DNA from 3 places in the Mycolicibacterium fortuitum subsp. fortuitum genome. Region 1 is predicted to be linked to each of the others. Evidence: predicted binding sites of a transcription regulator. Region 1 holds the regulator's gene; each other region holds the start of a gene.
What was found. The regulator LexA, encoded in region 1, represses DNA repair genes until DNA is damaged. The targets are predictions, from matches to a motif close to CGAACANNTGTTCG.
Positions count from the first base shown of each region.

Region 2: the regulator LexA is predicted to act here: its motif matches at 1,076-1,089, upstream of MFTT_RS08430 (error-prone DNA polymerase).
Region 3: the regulator LexA is predicted to act here: its motif matches at 1,132-1,145, upstream of MFTT_RS13960 (HNH endonuclease signature motif containing protein).

Region 1 is NZ_AP025518.1:2,666,480-2,668,748, forward strand. Features, by position in the region: gene MFTT_RS13010 (LGFP repeat-containing protein) at 1-836, shown strand, start outside; gene lexA (transcriptional repressor LexA) at 887-1,609, opposite strand; gene MFTT_RS13020 (LysM peptidoglycan-binding domain-containing protein) at 1,853-2,269, shown strand, end outside.
Region 2 is NZ_AP025518.1:1,756,641-1,758,909, reverse strand. Features, by position in the region: gene MFTT_RS08430 (error-prone DNA polymerase) at 1-1,062, opposite strand, end outside; gene MFTT_RS08425 (hypothetical protein) at 1,205-2,191, shown strand; gene MFTT_RS08420 (APC family permease) at 2,208-2,269, opposite strand, start outside.
Region 3 is NZ_AP025518.1:2,852,382-2,854,650, reverse strand. Features, by position in the region: gene MFTT_RS13970 (4Fe-4S dicluster domain-containing protein) at 1-106, opposite strand, end outside; gene MFTT_RS13965 (GntR family transcriptional regulator) at 103-861, opposite strand; gene MFTT_RS13960 (HNH endonuclease signature motif containing protein) at 1,150-2,269, shown strand, end outside.

The DNA of each region.
Region 1 (2,269 bases):
GCTACGACCACGATGAGTACCGGGATGACCGCGGCGCCGAGGTGCCGAGCGGCTACGGGACCGGCGCCGCCTATGGCGGTGACGCCGCGACGGCGCGGTTCGCCGGACAGGGTGAGGAACCCGCGGCCGCGGCTTCCCCCTACGACGGTCCGACCGACATCGCGATGCCGGTCAGTCAGTGGGCCGCCCCGCACGGATCGCCCGCCGGTTACGGGCGACCGGGCGAGGAGGATGAACCGCCCGAGGACTCTGCTCAGCTGATCGGCCAGGACCGGGGCTTCGACAGCTATGACGACGATGACTTCGACGACGACTATGAAGATGACGACTTCGAGGACGATGACTTCGATGAGGACGAGGACCTCAAAACCATCGACGCCGACTTCGAGGAAGTCGCAGAGGGTGACGAGGTCGACGACTTCGAGGCGGAGCTCGAGGACCAGGACCTGGCGGATACCGGGGCAATGACCCGTCCACCCGGCGGGGTGGGTGAGGCGCAGGGGTTCGCGGGCCTCGGCGGGCTGGCGGTGCCGGGCGATCAGGACAACGTGGATACCGCGCCGACCCGCATCATCACCGAGGCGGAGGCCTACAGCCACGAGACTCACAGCGGGCGCCACGCCGCCATCGAGCTCGACGAGATACCCAGTGCCACAGCCATTCATCTGCCGCTGGAGGATCCGAACCGCGCCCCAGAGGGCTACCCGATCAAGGCCGACACCAAGTCCGGCCGGTACTGGGCACCCGACAGCAGCGAGTACGACGACGCGGTAGCCGAGATCTGGTTCGCCAGTGAGGAGTTCGCCCGCACCAACGGATTCGTGCGGGCGGACTGAACGGCCGGACCCGGCCACCATTGTGTGCCGGGGCGGCCGGCCCGCGGTCGTCAGATCTTGCGGATCACGGTGACGACCTTGCCGAGCACCGCAGCGTCGTTGCCCGGGATCGGGTCGTATGCCGGGTTGTGCGGCATCAGCCAGACCTGACCGCGGGTCCGCTTGAACGTCTTGACGGTGGCTTCACCGTCGATCATGGCCGCGACGATGTCACCGTTGTCGGCCACACTCTGCTGACGTACCACGACCCAGTCCCCGTCGCAGATAGCGGCATCGACCATCGAGTCGCCCACGACCTTGAGCAGGAACAGCGAGCCTTCGCCGACCAGCTCGCGAGGTAGCGGGAAGACGTCTTCGACGGCCTGCTCGGCCAGGATCGGCCCACCTGCGGCGATACGACCGAGCACAGGCACGAAGGTGGGCTCGGGCAGCGCATCGGAGCCGGCCACATCGGTGGACACCAACGTGGCCGCCGACGGATCATCGGCGGCGCGAACATCGACCGCGCGCGGACGGTTGGGGTCGCGGCGCAGGTAGCCCTTGCGCTCGAGGGTGCGCAGCTGATGGGCGACCGATGAGGTCGAGGTCAACCCGACCGCATCGCCGATCTCGCGAATGCTGGGGGGGTAACCGCGACTGGTCACCGATGCGCGGATCACGTCCAGGATGGTCCGTTGCCGGTCGGTGAGGCCGCCCTCGGCCCTGCGTGGGCCCGCGCCGTCCGATCCGGCCGGGCTGTCGGTGCTGCCGTCCTTGCTGCGGTCGTCGCTCATGAGGCCGAATGTAGTCGCTGATCGAACATTAATCAAACATGTGTTCGACGCGTGTTGCGCCCGTGTCCGCTGGTGGGGCGGTTGCGGAGGGCTCAGGGTCGGCCGCTGTCGGTTGACGGCCCGAACTTGTCGGTGCCTTGTTCTATCGTTTGGCAACAGTTCGATCACATGTTCTATCTATCGAACACTTGAGCGAGTATGTTCGAACACAAGAGCGAAACCGTCCCACCGAAAGGCAGTCAGATGGCGATCATCGATATCCCCGCCGATAGCCGCTCCCGCGCTGTTCGGGCCATGCCGCAGTCCTCGCCGCAGCGCGTCCGCGTCCGGGGCGGTGCCGGCGCAGCGGGATACGCCGGCACGGGCCACACTCGGGGCAGTGCCACCTTCGGCACCGCCGCCGCAAGGCCGGTGCGCCGAGTCCGGCGGCCCGCGCCGTCCCGGCCCGCGGGCGGTGCGGTTCGGTATCGCGGAACCGGCGTGCTGATGTCGCGCGCGTCGCACCGCAGCCGGCCCATCACTCCGTTGACCACGGTGTTGCTGGCTCTGGTGGCCGCAGGAATCACGGTGTGGCTCGGTCTGGTGGCACAGTTCGGCGGAGTGATGGGGGCGACCAGCCCGGAGCCCACCGAGCTCGCCGTCGTTCAGGTGAAGTCGGGG
Region 2 (2,269 bases), 910 kb from region 1:
ATGCCGCAGCCAACTGTCTTCGGTATGCCCGGCCGGAACGTCGAATGGTGGCAGCTGCGGGGCGATGAGTGCCAGGCCGAAAGCACACTGCTCTCCCAGATCGGCTGCGGCCGATACGATCTCGGTGCCGAACAGCCAGGCCATCTCCTCTCCCGAGCGCAGATGGGACCCGCCGAGCGGCGCCAACCATCCAGCCGCGGTGTCCATCGAGTTGCGGGCCCGGATCGCCGCCATCGCCATGGCCAACCGGCCTCGGTCAGGGGCGGCGAAGTGCGCCCCGGTGGTGGCCACCAGCGGCAGACCGAACCGCCGCGCCAGACCGGCCAGGGCGGCATTGCGTTCATCGTCACACGGATGGCCGTGATGGGTGAGCTCGACGCTGACCCGCCCGGCCCCGAAGCGGTCCACCAGGTCGGCCAGTGCAGCAGCTGCCGCTTCCGGACCATCTTCCGAGAGTGCTTGACGGACATGCCCTTTACGGCAACCGGTGAGGATATGCCAGTGCCCGCCGGCGGCCTCGGTGAGCCCGTCGAAGTCATAACGAGGTTTACCCTTCTCCCCACCGGCCAGGTGTGCCTTGGCGATCTCGCGGGACAACCGTCGGTAGCCTTCCGGCCCGCGGGCCAGCACCAGCAGATGGGGACCGGGCGGGTCGGGGTCTTCGGTGCGGGGAACGTTCCCCAGCGACAGCTCGGCACCGAACACCGTGGCCACATCCAACTCCCGAGCCGCCTCGGCGAACCGGACCACGCCGTAGAGCCCGTCGTGGTCGGTCAGCGCGATCGCCCGCAGATTCAGCCGGGCCGCCTCCTCGACCAACTCTTCCGGCGTGCTCGCACCATCGAGGAAGCTGTAGGCGCTGTGCGCATGCAGCTCGGCATACGGCACCGAGCCGGGCGTGCGGGAAACCTCGGGCGGCTGATAGCTCCCGCGTTTACGCGACCAGGCCGGACTGTCCCCGCCGTCACCGACGGGCTCCAACGGCAGGCCGGAACGGCGCGGCTTGCCGGTAAGCACCCGCTCCATTTCCGACCAGCTCGGCGGCCCGTTGTGCCAACCCACCCGACCAGTGTATCGAACATGCGTTCTATATTCGGTCGGGGTGGCCCATCCGCAGCGACTGGACCGGCCACCTCGTGATGCCGATCACGCCGCCGCCTTCTACGATGCCCGTGGGCTGGGGATCTGCTGTGAAAGGACGGGCATGGCCTCAACGAAGTACGTCGGCTACATCGGTGGTGTCGCGGTAGCGGCGGGAGTAGGGGCGGCGATTGCCGTGGCCGGCCAAGGCACCGCCCACGCCGATTCGACCGACGGCGCGGCCAAGGGGTCGACGAGCAGCACCTCACAGCACACCAAGGCCGGGCCCAAGCGCAGTGCGGCCAAGACCAACGGGGTCAAGGCCGGCGAGGTCCAACGCCCCAGGCCTCTGTCCAAGGTCAAGGATGCCGTCAGAGACAACCTCGAGAAGCAGACCGGCAAGATCGAGAAAACGGCCGCCAAGGTCACCGACGCCGCCAAGGCCGCCAAGCCGGTAGCCGCCAAACCCAAGCCCAAGCCCAGCGCCGAGGAGTTCGAGGCCGAACAGGTCACCAAGCTCAAGGGTCTGTTCACGCCGAAGCAGGCGGCGGCTCCCGAACCGGACTCAGTGACACAGCCGGAGAGCAAGACCGTTGCGGCGCCGAAGCTCGCCGCGGCGCAGACCCAGGCCGACACCACTGACGGCAGTCAGGCATGGAACCCCAATCCGTTCCGGCCCGACGATCCGGAGCCGACCGACATCCCTGACGCCATCATGAACCTGCGGAATGCACTGATGGAGGCGTCGCCCAACGAGTTCGACCCGCTCGTGCGCGAGGCCACCGAGCAGATCTATCGGGGCAGCCAGATGATTCCGTGGGTCAACGCCGTCATTCCGATCGGCAAGATCGTGACGAACCTGGCCCCTGCTGTCGGAAGTGGGCCGGAAGCCCTCGACGCCCGCCAGACGATCATCAACGAGTTGATCAAGACCACGCCGCCGGGATCGTTCATCTACTACGGCTACGACCTCGTCGCCGACGTGATCAACCTGGAGCCCCAGGGCGCCCAACTCAAGGACACCGCGGTGGCCACGGTGTGGGATCTGCTCGACCCGCTCCACGTCGCGCACAATCCCGGCAAGTCCGGCATCGGCAACGCCGCCGGCTAGACGTCCGCACCGGGAGCTACTCGACGAGCGACGGTGTGTCGTGCCGCAGCGTCTCGCCCTGGAAGAACACCGGGTTGA
Region 3 (2,269 bases), 190 kb from region 1:
CCAGCGAATCCAGCGGACACACATCGACGCACAATGTGCAGCCCTCGATACACAGGGATTCGTCGATGGTCACCGGGACATCGGCGCGCTGATTGACCAGTGTCATGCGTCTCTCCTAACGAGGTTGCCGCGCATGGTGATTCGGTCACCACGCATCCGGATGTACTCCAGGTCGACGGGCGTGCCGTCGTCCAGGCTGGTCAGCCGTTCCGACATCAACAGGGCCGAACCGGCCGGCACCTGCAGCATCGCGGCGGTGTGCGGGTCGGTCGAAACCGCCTCCAGGGCAAGACTTGCCCCGCCCAGCCGGCGTCCGCTGACCCGTTCGATGAGCGCGAAGATGTCGTTGCTCTCCAGCGCATGACCGATCACCTGCTCACCGATATCGGGAGCCAGATAGGTCAGGTCCAGCGATACCGGCAGATCGGCGAGATAGCGCAGGCGCTCGATGAAGACCACCTGCGTGCCCGGTTCGAGGCCCAGTTTGCGGGCCACCGCCGGTGGGGCGGACAGCCGCTGCACGGCCCGGACTTCGTTGCGGACGTCGCCGTAGTCCTTGAACGTCTCCTTCAAGCCCACCAGCGCGTCCAGGCCGTGGTCGTATTTTCTGGCCGCTACGTGGGTGCCCACCTTGGTGCCACGATCGATCAGGCCCTCGTTCTTGAGGACGGCCAGCGCTTCGCGGATGGTGTTGCGGGAGACGAAGAACTCGGCGGCCAACTCCGCCTCCGCCGGCAGCGCCCGGTCATAGATGCCCTCGTAGATCTGGTGGCGCAGCACGTCGGCCACCTGGCGGGCCTGATCGGCACGCGCGCGGCGACTCGGCAGCGATACGGGATGGGCTTCGGGCTGCGACGACACGCACTCAAGGTAAGGGGCGATTCGTGGCTGCCGCAGCGCGGCGAATCTGCCGTCTGCGCAGGTTAACTGATTGCGCCGCCGCCCGACGTTGCGTACCTGGCGAAACCGTCGCCCCGGCTCGCATTGCGCCACCTCGGCGCCGACGAGAATTTACAAATCGCGATGATCGAAACGTCGCCCAGGTCCGATTACGCGATCACCGGGGCGGGCGAAAGAACTTTGGTCACTGTGGCCACACCGGCCCCAAACCGCGGATTCTTGTCGGTATATCGAACTAGTGTTCGAATCATGGGAGTCGGGCTGGCGCACAACCGGGAGGCGTTGGAGGCCGCGCTGGCGGGCCACGTGACCGTGACCGCGACGCTCGCCGACATTGATTTCACCGCGTTCGACACTGCGGAGTTATTGGCGCTGCAGTCCGAGCGTGAGCAGCATGCCCGCACGCAGGCGATGATCGATCACCGCATCCAGTCGGCACTGATGGCCCGTGCCACCCCGCACGAGATCGGCGGCAAATCCTGGACCGATGTTCTTGCCACCCGGATGCGCATCAGCCGCAAGGAAGCCTCCCGCCGCGTCGCCGCAGCCGAGAACCTAGGACCGCGATACAGCCTCACCGGCGAGGTACTGGCGCCGGCGCTGCCCGCATGCGCCGACGCGCTGAGGTCCGGATCGATCAACACCGAACACATCACGATCATCCGCGCCACGGTGGAGAAAGCCGAAAACTACGTCAGCACAGCCGAACTCGCACAGATCGAATCTGATCTGGTCGCCGCGGCGACCCGCGACACCCCCGAAGCACTCAAAGCCGCCGCCGACAAACTGCTGTATCTGCTCAACCAGGACGGCGACAGCCCCGACGTCGCGGCCCACCTGCGCGGGCTGCGGATCGGCAAACAAGACGCCGACGGGTTGGTGCATGTGCAGGGCTGGTTGGACCCCGAGGCCGCTGCCTACCTGACCACGGTCACCGGTGTGTGGGGCGCACCGGGCATTAACAACCCCACCGACCCTGAGCCACTGCACAACCCGTCACCCAACCCCCTCGATGCTCCCGACCCTCCTGAGGCCGGGGCCTCCCAAGCACAGCAAGACCAGCAGGCCGCCGCCGACCGTGACACCCGAACCCAGGCCCAACGCAACCACGACGCGCTCAAAGTGGCCCTGCGCGAACTACTCATGTCCAAACGGCTGGGCCGGCACGGCGGTCTCCCGGTCACGGTGGTGGTCTCCACTACCCTGGCCGAACTGGAGGCCGGCGCCGGCATCGCGGTCACCGGTTCGGGTATCCGAATGCCGATGAAAGACCTCATCAGGTTGGCATCACACAGCTTCCATTACCTGATCGTCTACGACCACTACACCGCCGAACCGCTCTACATGGCCCGCACCAAACGGTTGGCCA